One region of the Streptomyces sp. NPDC107454 genome, then DNA from elsewhere that is predicted to be linked to it. Evidence: riboswitches for the same ligand, from Rfam matches in the RefSeq annotation. Region 1 holds a riboswitch; each other region holds the start of a gene.

The links. Region 1 has a riboswitch for cobalamin ahead of ACZ69M_RS10635 (CbtB domain-containing protein). Riboswitches for the same ligand answer to the same signal wherever they lie in the genome.
Region 2: it holds a riboswitch for cobalamin, as region 1 does, so the genes downstream of both, metE (5-methyltetrahydropteroyltriglutamate--homocysteine S-methyltransferase) here and ACZ69M_RS10635 (CbtB domain-containing protein) in region 1, are expected to answer to the same signal.
Region 3: it holds a riboswitch for cobalamin, as region 1 does, so the genes downstream of both, ACZ69M_RS40415 ((2Fe-2S) ferredoxin domain-containing protein) here and ACZ69M_RS10635 (CbtB domain-containing protein) in region 1, are expected to answer to the same signal.

Annotation. Positions count from the first base shown of each region.
Region 1 is NZ_JBVJPA010000004.1:94,841-99,915, forward strand. It holds gene ACZ69M_RS10620 (GNAT family N-acetyltransferase) at 1-469, shown strand, start outside; gene ACZ69M_RS10625 (phytanoyl-CoA dioxygenase family protein) at 456-1,388, opposite strand; gene ACZ69M_RS10630 (MFS transporter) at 1,512-2,822, shown strand; cobalamin riboswitch at 2,942-3,090, shown strand; gene ACZ69M_RS10635 (CbtB domain-containing protein) at 3,126-3,347, shown strand; gene ACZ69M_RS10640 (CbtA family protein) at 3,371-4,123, shown strand; gene ACZ69M_RS10645 (hypothetical protein) at 4,469-5,075, shown strand, end outside.
Region 2 is NZ_JBVJPA010000020.1:7,281-12,355, forward strand. It holds gene ACZ69M_RS40385 (hypothetical protein) at 1-302, opposite strand, end outside; gene metE (5-methyltetrahydropteroyltriglutamate--homocysteine S-methyltransferase) at 392-2,710, opposite strand; cobalamin riboswitch at 2,891-3,086, opposite strand; gene ACZ69M_RS40395 (3-hydroxybutyryl-CoA dehydrogenase) at 3,295-4,164, opposite strand; gene aceB (malate synthase A) at 4,161-5,075, opposite strand, start outside.
Region 3 is NZ_JBVJPA010000020.1:14,613-19,687, forward strand. It holds gene ACZ69M_RS40410 (short-chain fatty acyl-CoA regulator family protein) at 213-1,610, shown strand; cobalamin riboswitch at 1,625-1,801, shown strand; gene ACZ69M_RS40415 ((2Fe-2S) ferredoxin domain-containing protein) at 1,924-2,316, shown strand; gene ACZ69M_RS40420 (magnesium and cobalt transport protein CorA) at 2,742-3,902, opposite strand; gene ACZ69M_RS40425 (winged helix DNA-binding domain-containing protein) at 4,070-5,075, shown strand, end outside.

The sequences.
Region 1 (5,075 bases):
CTCCCTCGACCTCGCTGAGATCCACACGTTCCTCACCGTCCAGGCAAACTGCCTTGACGACCTGAGCACCGTGTTCCGCTGTGTCGACGAGAAGGGGGAACTGGTCGGCGCCAGCCTGTGCTTCGCCTGGCGGAACACCTTCTACGCCCGGGTGGCCGGCTTCGACTACGAGCGGACGCGCAACGCCTACGAGTACTTCAACGCCGTGTACTACGAACCGCTCCACCACATGGAACGCAACGCGATGACCACGCTCCATCTCGGGCCCTCCGCCCTGAAGGCCAAGGTTCACCGGGGGGCCTCGCTGCACCCCCTGTGGGCGGCCGTCGTTCCCCTGCCGGCCACCGCGCCCGCCGGACTGCGACGGGACACGGTGGCGGACCAGGCTCTCGCCGACGCGGTCCGTGAAGAGGCGGGCGCCGGCATGAGCGAGGAGGAGTGGGATCTGACCCGCGTCACTGCCCTGTGAGGGAGGCCTCCGGGCCGTCGGGCTCGCGGACGGGCCACAGCACCGGGCAGAACTCCGGGTCGGAGTAGTCCGGTTGCCCGGCGGGAGTCCTGCGGACCAGGAAGTCGTGTTTGTAGGGCTCCTGCCGGCCGTCGGACAGGGTGTGGTCGCGGTAGGCGTTCGTCCCGTCCTGGAGATGGAACGAGATGGCCCGGCGCGGCCGCGGACTGCGGTTGGCGCCGCTGCCGTGGTAGAGAAGGCAGTGGTGGAAGGTCATGTGTCCCTTGGGAATGTGCACCGGAACCTTCTCGGCCACGGCGCCGTTTCGCTCCGCGTCTCCGTTCAGGAGATAGTCGCGCCCCACGTCCCGCGGATCACCGACCGGCCGGGCGGCGCCGTGCCGATGCTGCCAGCGGTGGCTTCCATTCACCATGGTGATCGTGCCCGACTCCTCGGTGCAGTCGTGGAACGGAATGAAGGCGGTGAGCATTTCGTCCGAGGAGCAGGTGGGCCAGAAATACTTGTCGAAGTGCCAGGAGACAATGTTCGACTTCTCCTCGGCGATGGGCGGCTTGTAGATCAGCGTGGCCTGGAAGACGCGTATTCCAGGCGTCTGCGCCAAGCGGGCGGCCACCGCCCCGACGATGGGTTTCCTCAGGATTTTCCTCATCGTTTCGTCTTGGTAGTGGATGTAGTCGTTGTTGCGTTGGACATCTCCGTCGGCGGGGGTCCAGTCGGCCAGCCGGTCCGGTCGTGTCGGAAGCTCCCGATCGCGCTGACCAGCGTAGTAGCGCTCGCTCGCGTCGGTCAGGGCGTCCACTTCGGCGTCGGTGAGCAGCTTCTCGGACAAATACCAGCCACGCTCCGAGTAAAGCCGGACATCTTCCTCGGACGGGAGCAGTTCGACTTCCTCGGCGGTAAGTCCTGAATGGTCGTACATTCCGCGACTCCTGTTACCGTGAATGGGGTGCAACAACGACATCCACCCGCACGCTAGCGGACCACGGTGCGCCATGCTAGCGTTGCCGTGATTTTTTTCATGAAGACTTGACCGGGGGTTGCGGTGGCCATATTCGACAAGGATATTCGAATCCTGATCGCGGACAACAAAGACTTCCGCAACATCTGGCTCGGAGAAACCTCGGCGCATTTCGGCGGACAGCTGACCAGTTTTCTCCTACCCTTGATCGCGGTCACCTATCTCCACGCCGACGGCACGGGCGTGGGACTCGTCTCGGCGGTGCAGTTCGTCCCCGTCGTGGTGCTCTCGCTGATCGCCGGTGTCATGGTCGACCGGTATCCGCCGCGCCGCACCCTCGTCACCGCGAGTGTCGCCCAGGGCGCCGCGCTTGCGGTGCTCGCCGCGTTCCAGGCGGCCGACGGGCTGAACTTCGGCCAACTTGTCGTCGCCGCCGCCGTGATCGGTATCGCCACCGTCTTCTACGAAGTCGCCTACCAGTCCACGCTGCCCAGGCTCCTGCCGTTGAACTCCATCGCCGCGGCCAACGGCCTGCACCAGGCGACGTATTCGGTCAGCACCCTCGCCGGTCCCGCCGCGGCCGGCTTCCTCGTCGGCCAGTTGGGGGTGTCACCGACCCTGACGGTGGCCGCCGCGTGCGCCTCCGGTGCCGCGGTGAGCGGTCTGCTGCTGCGCGGCGTCAAGGCCCCCGAACAGCCACGTGAGTCGGCGCTGAAGGCGATCGGCTCCGGGCTCCGCTACACGTGGTCCCTGCGCCCGATCCGGGACCTGTGCGTTCAGGCCGGCCTGTCGAACCTGCACGAGAAGGCCTTCCTGACCGTCTTCCTGGTGTTCGCCGTCCGTGATCTCGACATGAGCGGCACCGTCGTGGGCGTGATCACCGGCATCGGCAGTGTGGGGGCCCTGATCGGTTCGCTCTGCGCCACTCGGCTCACCCAACGGTGGGCCGTCGGCGGTGTGCTGGCCCTGGGCGCGGTGCTGGCCGCGGTGGGTCTGCTGCTCGTACCCGCCGTCAGCCAGGTCGGTGGATACGTCGCGGTGCTCGCGTCGGTCGCCATGATGGTGAACGGCTTCGGCGTCGCACTGTTCAACGTGTTCGCCGTCAGCCTGCGGCAGGCGATTCCGCCGGAGCACCAGATCGGCGCGGTGACCGCGAGCTACCGCCTTGTCGCCCTGGGAACGCTGCCCCTGGGGGCCCTCGTCGGCGGCGCCCTGGCCGACGCCCTGTCACCCGGTACGGCCCTGTGGGCCGTCGGGATCTCCTACCTCGTTGTCTCCTTCTGGCTCACGTTCTCCCCTCTCCGCGGGGCTCGCACGCTGGAGGAGGCACAGAAGCTCGGTCGTACGGCGGACACGCCCGAGCCCCAGGACGCGGACCGGTCCCCCTCGGTCTGAGAGCGAGGCCAGGGCCCGAACTCAGCTTGGTTCCGCCACCGCTGACCCGCTGTTCACAGGGGACCGGCCACCTGGTGCGAGAGGAAGATCACGCCAGGTGGCGCGGTCTTGGCCCCGCACCCGACACGCGGTACGGTCGGTGCGATATCGATGACGGCAAGACGGAAGCCGGTGGGAAACCGGCACGGTCGCGCCACTGTGAACGAGAGGCTCCAGCCCGCTGGGACCTCTTGTGAGTCAGACCCGTAGCCGTCGTCCAGTGCACCACCGAGATGGGACGCGAACTCCCGAGGAGGTCCTGCCATGGCGCAGACCGTCGCCCAGCCGACAACCACCACCCCTGTCGTTCCCGCGAAGCTGCCGCTCAAGGCGATTGCTCCGTGGGCGGTCTTCTTCGGCATTCTGATGCTCGTCCTGCTGTACTTCGTCGGTGCCGAACAGGGCGCCACCTCCGTCGTCTCCGGCTCGGACGTCCATGAGTGGGTACACGACGCCCGTCACCTTCTCGGCTTCCCCTGCCACTGACCGAGGGGACCCGCAGCACTGCCATGAACTCCGCAACGGTAAGAAATCTGCTCGTGCGGGGCATGCTGGCCGGCCTCGGTGCCGGCCTGCTCGCCCTGGTTGCCGCCTACTTCCTCGGTGAGCCGAACGTCGACAGCGCGATCAGCTTCGAGGAAGCCCACTCCCACGAGCACGAGATGGAGATCGTCTCCCGCTCTCTGCAGTCCACCGCCGGTCTTGCTACCGGCGTCCTGGTCTACGGCGTCGCTTTCGGCGGCATCGCCGCGCTCGCCTTCGCCTTCGCGCTCGGCCGCGTCGGCCGCTTCAGCCCGCGGGCGACCGCGCTGCTGCTGTCCGGCTGCGCGTTGCTGGCCGTGTACGTCGTGCCGTTCCTGAAGTACCCGGCCAACCCGCCGTCGGTCGGCAACCCCGACACCATCGGCAAGCGGACCACCCTGTACTTCCTGATGATGGTGCTCAGCGTGCTCCTCGCGATCGCCGCCACCATCCTGGGCAAGCGGCTGGCACCCAGGATCGGCACCTGGTACGCCACCGTCGGCGCGGTGGCCGCCTTCGCCGTCGTGATCGGTCTGGCGTACGCGTTCCTGCCGGTCATCAATGAGGTGCCGAAGGACTTCCCGGCCACCCTGCTGTGGCGGTTCCGTCTCTCCGCACTGGCCATCCAGACCGTGCTGTGGGGCGGATTCGGCCTGGTCTTCGGCGAGTTGGCCGAGCGGTTGCTGAATCCCAAGCCGGTGAAGGCCGCCGCGAGCGGACGGGTCGCCGTCCCCAGCTGACACCACCCACCGCACGAGTGAGGCCCCCGGAACCCTCCGGGGGCCTCTCGCGTTTCCACGGTCTCGTAAGTCCCCTGCCCTCGAAGGTGTGTTCCGTGGAGGAAGTGGTCAACCGGTGAAGAATTGACGGGAGTTGTTAAAGGTTGGAAGAATCCAGCTCGCTTCGCCGCGTCTGAAGTGAGCGAAGCGACACGAGTGGCCTGGGCGGCATGCCTGCCGCCGGTTCTTGCGTCGGGTCATCCGGTTCTGCCGTCCGCGTCGGTCACTCGCGCGTCATCACCTCCCACACTTTCGATTTCACAGAGGCTCATCTTGTCGCGTTCGCAACACTCCAGAACTCTGGCTGTGCTCGCCGCAACCGCATTCGCCACCTCCGCCGTGCCCCTGCTCTGCGCGGGGGTGGCCAGTGCCACGACCGCCGGGGCGTGCGAGTCCGCCACGGTCCAGTACCGCATCGTCGGCGCCGACGGAAACGTCGTGGGCGCCGACTGGACCTCGCAGGGCGGTTTCCACCAATGGGACACCGTTCCCGGCAGCGTCCAGGTCCGGCTGGCTCCCGGCCAGACCGTCGGGGAGGGCTGCAAGTACCCCGTTTCCCTCGCCGAATACACAACCGAAGGGCCGAACTGGTACGTCTCCGGACACCAGAGCCTGGTCGACAAGGCCACGGTCTACCTCACCGCCGACGACGTCGCCGGTACGGACGACGCGAAGCGGACCTGGCAGAAGCTCTCCGTGAAGACGCCGGACTGCTACGGCCAGATCGACCTGTACGGCGATGACATCACCTACGACGGGAAGACGGGGGAGGGACACGGCCCCGTGCCCTACGAGCCCGACAACGTCGTCACCCCCTACCACCTCATAGCGGCGTGGAACGGAGGCGAAAAGCCGTGCGCCCCCGGCCCGTCGGACTCGCCCACCCCGACGCCGTCGGAGTCGACCCCGACGA
Region 2 (5,075 bases), on a different contig from region 1:
CCGGTGATGGCGCGTACCCGGTGCGCCTGTCGGCGCATTTCGGCGACCAGTTCCAGATTGGTGCGCTGGGGGTCGGGATCCGTGGAACCGTCCCGTGGCCCGGGCAGGCCGCCGTCGCCGAGGGCCTCCACCAGGGTGTCCAGGAGTTCGGTCATTTCGACGAGTGCGTCGCGCAGTATGCGCATCTTCGCGCTCTGACTGCCGAGCTGTCTGCGCATGGCCAGCAGACTCTCGAACTCCTTCGTCGGCACGGCGATCATGGGTTTGCCGTCCACGACGATCTGGCGCGGCTTGTTCCGCACGGATAGGCCCCCCTTCCTGCCTTGGTCCTGGCGGTGCTGCTCGGCGGGGCCGGGACGCTTGTGGCGTCCCGGCCCACTCAGACCATGGGTCAGGAAGCGGGCAGCTCGCCGCGGACCGTGCGGGCGGCGGTGACCAGGTTCTCCAGGGAGGCCCGGGTCTCGGGCCAGCCGCGGGTCTTCAGGCCGCAGTCGGGGTTGACCCACAGCCGCTCGGCCGGGATGGCCTTGAGGCCGGTGCGCAGCAGCTCGGAGGCTTCCTCGGTGCTGGGCACGCGCGGGGAGTGGATGTCGTAGACGCCGGGTCCGGCCTCGCGCGGGTAGCCGTGGGCGGCGAGTTCGCGGGCGACCTGCATGTGCGAGCGGGCCGCCTCCAGGCTGATGACGTCGGCGTCGAGGTCGTCGATGGCCTGGACGATGTCGCCGAACTCGGCGTAGCACATGTGGGTGTGGATCTGGGTGTCCGGGCGGACTCCGGCGGTGGTGAGCCGGAACGCCTCGGTGGCCCACGCGAGGTAGGCGGCCCGGTCGGCGGTCCGCAGCGGCAGGGTCTCGCGCAGTGCGGGTTCGTCGACCTGGATCACCGAAGTACCCGCCGCCTCCAAGTCGTTCACCTCGTCGCGCAGGGCGAGGGCGACTTGGCGGGCGGTGTCGCCGAGCGGCTGGTCGTCACGGACGAACGACCAGGCCAGCATGGTGACCGGACCGGTCAGCATGCCCTTGACCGGACGGTGGGTGAGGGACTGGGCATACGACGTCCAGCGCAGCGTCATCGGCTCGGGACGGGAGATGTCGCCGGCCAGGACCGGCGGACGCACGTACCGGGTGCCGTAGGACTGGACCCAGCCGTGCTGGGTTGCCAGGTAGCCGGTCAGCTGCTCGGCGAAGTACTGGATCATGTCGTTGCGCTCGGGCTCACCGTGCACCAGGACGTCGATGCCGGTCTTCTCCTGGAAGGAGATGACCTCCTGGATCTCCGCCTTGATGCGCTCCTCGTACCCGGCGGTGTCGATCCGGCCGGTGCGCAGGTCGGCGCGGGCGACCCGCAGTTCGTCGGTCTGCGGGAACGACCCGATGGTCGTCGTCGGCAGCAGCGGCAGCCCGAGGTGGGCACGCTGGGCCCCGACCCGCTCGGCGTAGGACTGGGAGCGGCGGGCGTCGGCCTCCGTGACGGCGGCTGCCCGGTCACGTACGGCCGGGGCGTGGGTGATGGGCGAAGTCGCGCGGGAGGCGAGGTCTGCCTGGTTGGCGGCGAGCTCGCCGGTGATGGCGTCGGTGCCCTGGGCGAGGCCCTTGGCGAGGGTGACGATCTCGGTGGTCTTCTGCTGTGCGAAGGCCAGCCAGCGCCGGATCTGCGGCTCGATGTCCCGCTCGGCGGACGCGTCGAGAGGGATGTGCAGAAGGGAGCAGGAGGCGGCCACGTCGACCCGGTCGGCAAGCCCGAGGAGGGTGCCGAGGGTGGACAGGGACGTGGCGAGGTCGTTGATCCAGATGTTGCGGCCGTTGACGACCCCGGCGACCAGCCGCTTGCCGGGCAGCCCGCCGACGGCGGCCAGGGCGTCCAGGTTGGCGGCCGCCGCCTCGGTGAAGTCGAGGGCGAGCCCGTCGACGGGCGCCTTGGCCAGGACGGGGAGGGCGTTGCCGAGCCGGTCGAAGTAGGAGGCCACCAGGAGCTTGGGCCGGTCGGGGAGGGCGCCGAGGTCGCGGTAGGCACGTTCGGCCGCGTTCAGTTCGGCCGGGGTGCGGTCCTGGACCAGGGCGGGCTCGTCCAGCTGCACCCACTCCGCGCCTGCCGCCCGCAGGTCGGCGAGCACCTCGGCGTACACCGGCAGCAGCCGGTCGAGCAGGGTGAGCGGCTCGAAGTCGGCGGCGACGCCAGGGGCGGGCTTGGCGAGCAGCAGGTAGGTGACGGGGCCGACCAGGACCGGGCGGGCGGTCAGGCCGAGGGCCAGGGCCTCCTTCAGTTCCGCGACCTGCTTGGCGGAGTTCGCGGTGAAGACCGTGTCAGGACACAACTCGGGGACCAGGTAGTGGTAGTTGGTGTCGAACCACTTCGTCATTTCGAGCGGGGCGACGTCCTGGGTGCCGCGGGCCATGGCGAAGTAGCCGTCGAGCGCGTCGGCTTCGACGGCGGCCCGGTGCCGCTCGGGGATCGCGCCGACCATGACGGTGGTGTCGAGGACGTGGTCGTAGTACGAGAAGTCGCCGGTGGGTACCTCGTGGACGCCGGCGTCGGCGAGCTGCTGCCAGTTGCTCCGGCGGAGTCCGGCGGCGGTTTCCCGGAGGGTGTCGGCGGAGACGCGGCCCTTCCAGTAGCCCTCGATCGCCTTCTTCAGTTCCCGGTTCTGGCCCTGGCGGGGGTAGCCGTACACGGTGGCCCGTGCTGCCGCGGCTGCGGACTTCGCTGTCACGGAGATCTCCTTCGCGAGACGATTCCCTGGGATCCCGGCGACGGGACGAGAGCGCGAAGGTGATGACGAACCGGACGGCGACGACCTCGCGCGGCAAAGGCACGGTCGTCCCGACTGGTATGTACGCCGACCCGCCCACGAGGTCACCGGGGTATCCGCACACGCTCTTGCGCGCGCGGGCAACGGGCAGGTCTTCGGACTCGCGGGCCCGCCCTCCTGACGGAGGACACCTACTGGCCGTCGCTTCCCAGGCCCGGTACGTCGGGTCCAGTGCGTATGACGGCGGTCGTTCCCACTCACCGCTGCGGGGCAGTCCCGGATTCCCACCGGGTTCCCTCTTGCGACACCCCGCCTGGCTGACGGGGCGAACCAGCTGCACCCGCCACCCTAAGGGGCCGCCACCGAATACGGAGCGTCGCGTCCATCATTCGGATGGTGAGTCGGCACACGCGGATGACGGGTGTGAAACGGGCCGAGGGCGGGAAACGCCGCACACGCGTCTCCCGCCCTTCCCCAGTCGGCGCCTGCCGGACCCTCACCCGGCGGCGCGCTCCAGGCTCCTCAGCCCGGAATCGCCAGGATCCTCAGTCCTGGACGTAGGTGTGGAACCCCCGGCCGGTCTTACGGCCGAGCAGCCTCGCCTCGACCATCCGCTGGAGCAGCGGGGGCGGGGCGTAGAGGGGTTCGCGGAACTCGTCGTAGAGCGACTCGGCGATGGCGGCGACGGTGTCGAGGCCGATCAGGTCGGCGAGCTTCAGGGGGCCCATGGGGTGGGCGCAGCCCAGCTCCATGCCGGTGTCGATGTCGGTGGCGGTGGCGAAGCCGGACTCGGCCATCCGGATCGCGGACAGGAGGTAGGGGATGAGGAGGGCGTTGACGACGAACCCCGCCCGGTCCCGGGAGTGGATGACCGTCTTGCCCAGCGTTTCGGTGGCGAAGTGCTCCACGGCGGCGACGGTCCCGGGCGCGGTGTGCAGGGAGGTCACGACCTCCACGAGCGGCAGCACGGGGACGGGGTTGAAGAAGTGCAGTCCCACGACCCGGTCGGCCCGGCTGGTCGCCATGCCTAGCCGCATGATTGGGAGGGAGGAGGTGTTGGTGGCCAGGACCGCGTCCGGGTCTTCGACGACCTTGTCGAGGGCGGCGAAGATCTCGGTCTTCGCGTCGGCGTTCTCGATGACCGCCTCGACGACCAGCTGCCGGTCGGCCAGGTCGTCCAGTTCGCCGGTGAAGGCGAGTCGGGCGAGGGCGTCCCGGGCGGTGGCCGGGTCCAGCTTGCCGCGCTGGACGGCACGTTCGAGTGAGGAGGTGACCCTGTCCCGCGCCGCGCGGGCGGCCGTGGCGTCGGCCTCGCAGACCACGGTGTCCAGACCGGCCCGTGCGCACACCTCGGCGATACCGGCGCCCATCTGACCGCCGCCGACGATCCCGACGCGCTGGATGCGGGCGCTCATGACCGGGGCTCCGCGCGCTGCACGAGGTGGCGGGAGTAGGCGTCCGGGGTGAAGAAGAGGGGCAGTTCGGGGGCGAGAGCCGTCCGCTCGAAGAGCTCCCGTGCTTCCTCGACGGGTGCCCAGGGGCGGACGACGCCGAGGGCGGCCGTCTCGTCGTCGAGGATGGTCAGGACGGTCTCGCGGTCGATCACCTGGTGTCGTAGCCACTGCCAGATCTGCACGCGGGCGATCTCGGCGGTGGCCGCGTCCTCCATCAGGCCGTCGATGGCGACCGCGCCCTGGCCACGCAGCCAGGCGTCGAAGTAGCCGAGCGCCACCGCGATGTTGGTGCGGACGCCCTGGTCGGTGGGCGGGCCGCTGATCCGGCGCACGGACAGCAGGTCACCGGGGGCCACCTCGACGTCGTCCCGGGTGCGGTCGAGCTGGTGCGGCCGGTCGCCGAGGACGTCGTCGAAGACCTCGCGGCAGGTCCGCACCAGTCCGGGGTGGGCGACCCAGGAGCCGTCGAAGCCGTCCTCCGCCTCCCGCTCCTTGTCCAGCCGCACGGTGGCGAGGACCGCCTGGTTCGCGGCCGGGTCCTTGGCGGGGACCTGGGCGGCCATGCCGCCGATGGCGTGTGCGCCGCGCCTGTGGCAGGTGCGGACGAGGAGTTCGGTGTAGGCCCGCATGAAGGGGGCGGTCATCGTCACCTTCGCCCGGTCGGGGAGGAGGAAGTCGGTGCGGTGTCCGAAGGTCTTGATGACGCTGAACAGGTAGTCCCAGCGGCCCGCGTTGAGCCCGGCGCTGTGCTCGCGCAGCTCGTGGAGGATCTCCTCCATCTCGAAGGCGGCGGTGACCGTCTCGATGAGGACGGTGGCGCGGATCGTGCCGCGCGGGATGCCGAGCAGGTCCTGGGCGGCGACGAAGATGTC
Region 3 (5,075 bases), on a different contig from region 1:
ACGTCAGGACATGAATTGCGCCCCGGCTCCGAGCGGTGATCGCCGGGGTCCGGCGGGCCGCACTGAAACTCTGACATTGGCACTGAGTGCCATCAAGCGTGGATGCATGCCAACTTCTGCGAATCTTCAACCGCTCTTTTGCCAAGTTTGCGAAGGGTCGCAGGATCGGTCGATCACGTACGCTGACCGCATCACGGACTGGGAGGATCGCGGTGAGCAAGACATACGCGGGCGCCCGGCTGCGCCGTCTGCGCGAGGAACGCGGGATGAGCCAGGCCGAGCTCGCCCGGGTCCTCGCGATCTCGCCGAGCTATCTCAATCAGATGGAGCACGACTCCCGCCCGCTGACCGTGCCCGTCCTGCTGCGCCTGACCGAAGCGTTCGGCGTCGACCCCGGCTTCTTCTCCGCACGCGACACCACCCGGCTGGTGGCGGACCTCCGTGAGGCACTGGCCGGGGAACTCGCCGAGGCCCGCGTCTCCGCCGCCGACCTCGCCGACCTCGCGGCCCGGCTGCCCGGCGTCGCCCAGGTCCTGGTCGACCTCGGCCGCCGCAACCAGCGCCTCGCCGAACACCTTGCCGACAGCCGGGGCACGGACCCGGACCAGCCGCGCTCGCCGCACGAGGAGATCCGCGACTTCTTCTACCGCCGCCAGAACTACCTCCACGACACCGACCTCGCCGCGGAGGACCTCGCCCGCGACATCGGTATCCGCCCCGGCGATGTCCTCCGCGTCCTGGCCACCCGCCTCACCGACCGCCATGGCGTCCGGCTGACCGCCGAACCCGGCGAACGCCTTCACCACTTCGACGAGCCGACCCGCACCCTCCACCTGTCCACCCGGCTCCGCCCCGGCCAGCGCGCCTTCCGCATGGCCACCCAGCTCGCCCTGCTCGAATACGGCGACGAACTCGACCGCCAGGCCGCCGAGGACTTCGAACCCGGCACCCCCACCCACGCCCTGGCCCGCATCGGCATCGCCAACTACTTCGCCGCCGCGATGATCCTCCCGTACACCGCCTTCCACACGGCGGCCGAAGAGGCGCGCTACGACATCGAACGCCTCACCGACCATTACGGCCTCGGCTACGAGACCGTCTGCCACCGCCTGAGCACCCTCCAACGCCCGCGGCTGCGCGGAGTTCCCTTCTCCTTCGTCCGGGTCGACCGCGCTGGCAACATGTCCAAGCGGCAGTCCGCGACCGGCTTCCACTTCTCCCGGGCGGGCGGCACCTGCCCGCTCTGGAACGTCTACGAGGCGTTCGCCGCCCCCGGCCGCATCCACGTCCAGATCGCCGAAATGCCCGACGGGCAGCGGTACTTGTGGACGGCCCGCGCGATCACCCGGCACCGCGGCGGCTGGGGCGAACCCGGCAAGACCTTCGCCATCGGCCTCGGCTGCGAGATCCGCCACGCCCACCGCCTGGTCTACGCCGACGGCCTCGACCTCACCAGCGCCTCAGCCGCCACCCCCATCGGCATGGGCTGCCGCGTCTGCGAACGCCTCGACTGCCCCCAGCGGGGCGCGCCGCCGCTCGGCCGGCCCCTGCGGATCGACCAGAACAGCAGCACGTTCGTGCCGTACCCGGTGACCGATCGCACGGTCTGACCGTACGACGGACTTGATAGCCTCATCAGGCCAGTCGAGCCACACCCGAGGCCAGGGAATCCGGTGCGAATCCGGAACTGACGCGCAGCGGTGAGGGGGACGGGCGGGGCACGCGAGCCACTGGGAGACCGGGAAGGCGCCCCGGCCGGACGAACCCGAGTCCGAAAACCTGCTGGCACCTTCGCGCTCCGGCGCGGAGGGACGTCCGTAGGCCAGGCTCCGCGTACGAGCCCCGACCCCCGAGGCATGCCCGTGCACCTCCGCGCCCCCGCGATCCGCTACGTGTCTCCCTCTGAGAGGAGGGTGACGATCAATGCCTCGACGGCGATCTGAAGAAGACGGACGTGCCCCGCACCCTCCCGCAGCCCCGGCGCCGTGCCGGGTCGTGGTCTGCCGGGACTGCTGCTGCGGGACCCCGAAAGTCACCGGCGTGGACCACGACCGGCAGGTGGCACGCCTGGCCGAGGAGGTTCCCGTGCGTGTCTCGGACTGTCTCGACGTGTGCGAACACGCCAACGTGATCGTCGTCCAGCCCTCGGCCGCCGCCCGTGCCGCAGGCGCCCGCCCGGTCTGGCTCGGCCTCGTCAACGACCCCGACGCCACCGAGGACGTCGCCGCCTGGGTACAGGCCGGCGGCCCCGGTATCGCTCCCTGCCCCGACATCCTCGATCTCTACGCCTTCACCCCGCCGCGCAGGGCGCGATGAGCGCGCATCCAGACCGATTGACGTTTCTACGGAGCTCTCTCGGATACCGATCGTCACTCGACGTCGACTCCGTGGGCGTGGGCAAGGTGAACGTGGTCCGCCTCATGATGTGGGCGGCGAGACAGCACATTGTCGTCACTGTCTGTGATGTGTCGTAGGGGTAGTCAGTTCGGCAGAAATCGGCGAGTAGGGGAGCCCGCCAGGGTATTGCGTCGGGGTGGAAGGGGAGAGTGTCATTCAATTCTCCCCAGATTCTCCCCAGCGTTGAAGAGTGCTCGAAAGACCAGGTCAGAGGCTCAGATGAGGCTGGATGAGGAGATCACCCGCATCACCTCTCCCCAGGGACTCCCCACGGCCGATCCTCGCTCGATCCGCAGTAGATGCGTGAGCAAAGTGTGAACAGGAACTGAGCGTAGTGCGAGGGGCTAGAGCCAGTCCCGCCGCTTGAAAATCACGTACAAACTCGCGCAAACCACCCCCATCAGGCCGATCGCAAAGGGGTATCCGAAGTGCCATCCCAGCTCCGGCATGTTCTCAAAGTTCATGCCGTAAATAGTTCCAACCAGTGTGGGAGCAAACAGAATCGCCGCCCACGAAGAGATCTTCTTGATCTCCTCGTTCTGCTCGAAGCCCGCCTCCGCCAGTGCGCGCATCTCGGCGTTCTGCTGCTGGGTGACGAGGGTGGCGTTGACGGTGAGGATGTCGGTGAGGGCCTGGCGGAAGCCGTCGACGCGTTCGCTGGTGTGGGTGACGTGGTCGGCGACGTCGCGGAGGTAGCGCTGGAGTTCCTCTTCGGTGCCGTACTTGGCGAAACCCGCCATCAGGCCGTGCAGCATGCCGACCAGCGGGCGGGTGGCGCGCTGGAACTCGACCATTTCGCGGGAGAGTTCGTAGATGCGGCGGGACACCTCGGGGTCGCCGCGGAAGACCTCGGTCTCGATCTCGTCGATGTCGTTCTGGACGCCGGTGACGACGGGGACGTAGCCGTCGACCACGGAGTCGAGGATCGCGTAGAGGACGGCCTCGGGGCCGAGTTTCAGCAGCTCCGGGGTGTCCTCCATGCGGCGGCGCACCGCCGACAGGTCCGGTGCCGCGCCGTGCCGGACGGTGATCACGAAGTCTGGGCCCACGAAGACGTGCAGTTCGCCGAAGTAGACCTCCTCGGCCGCGTCCAGATAGCGGGCCGCGCTCAGGACGACGAAGAGCGTGTCGCCGTAGCGCTCCAGCTTCGGACGCTGGTGTGCCTCCATCGCGTCCTCGACGGCGAGTGGATGCAGGTCGAACTCGGCCGCCAGGGAGAGGAGTTCGGCCTCCGTGGGGCGGGCCAGGCCGATCCATGCCATGCCGGACGGCTGGTCGCGCAGCTCTCGGAAGGTGTCGGCCAGGGAGGTGGGGGTCGAGACCCGTACGCCGTCGCGGTACAGGGCCGCCTGTACGACGCTGTCGGCGACGGCGGGTTCCGGCTCCGGCGGGTCGGCGCGCGGCGCCGGCGGTGTCACGCCGGTCGCGGCCGGCGGGTTCAGGGCGCGTCGCCAGACGGGCTTTCTGCCGTTCTTGGCGGTCGGACGGGGGCGTCGCTCGGACATTGCGGCTGCCTCCCAAGTCGCAGGTACGTCGCTGTGATCACGGAGAAGGATATACGGGTCAAATGTCGCGGGCGGGCAGTGGGCGTACCGTCCGGGCGGGCGTGCCCGTGGAGGGCCCCACGGCTTGCGGACAGAAGGTGTCCGCAAGCCCCGTTAGCGTGCACGGCATGACGACGAGGGCGACGGCGAAGACGAAGACGAGCGGCGTGGACGGCAGCGCCAGCGGGAGCGGGAGCGGGAGCGGGAAGGTGGGCGGTGGGGGTGGGGCCAGGAGGCGCGGTATCGGCGCCCACCCCGCACCCGTACTCGACCCCCGCGCCCTCAACCGTGCGACCCTCGCCCGCCAGCTCCTCCTGCACCGCTCCGCCGGGCATGGCGTCACGGACGCCGTCCGGCACCTCGTGGGTCTTCAGGCGCAGAACGTGAAGCCGCCGTACCACGCCCTCGCCGCCCGACTGGAAGGGTTCCGGCCCGAGGAGCTGTCGACGGCCATGGAGGACCGTGCCGTCGTCCGCATCGTGACCCTGCGCTCCACCATCCACACCCACACCGCCGACGACGCCCTCACCCTGCGACCGCTCGTGCAGGGGGCCCGCGACCGGGAGCTGAACACCTTCCGCAAGGGGCTCGCGGGTGTCGACCTGGACCGGCTCGCCGTGATCGCCCGGGAACTGGTGGAGGCCGAGCCGCGCACGATGAAACAGCTGCGTGAGGAACTGCTCGTGCACTGGCCGGACGCCGACCCCTTCGCGCTCTCGGTCGCCGCCCGCTGCCGGCTGCCGCTCGTCCAGGTCACCCCGCGCGGACTGTGGGGCCGCAGCGGCCAGGTCGCGCTGACCACCGCCGAACACTGGCTGGGCCGTCCCACCGAGCCGTCCCCGGGCCCCGACGCGGCCGTCCTGCGCTACCTCGCCGCGTTCGGCCCCGCCTCCGTGAAGGACATGCAGACCTGGGCGGGGCTGACCCGGCTGCGCGAGGCCTTCGAACGACTCCGCCCGCGACTGCTCACCTTCCGCGACGAGAACGGCGTCGAACTCTTCGACCTCCCCGACGCGCCCCGCCCCGACGCCGACACCCCGGCCCCGCCTCGTTTCCTGCCCGAGTTCGACAACCTGCTCCTCTCGCACGCCGACCGCTCCCGGGTGGTGCCCGCCGGTTTCAAAGGGCGCAACT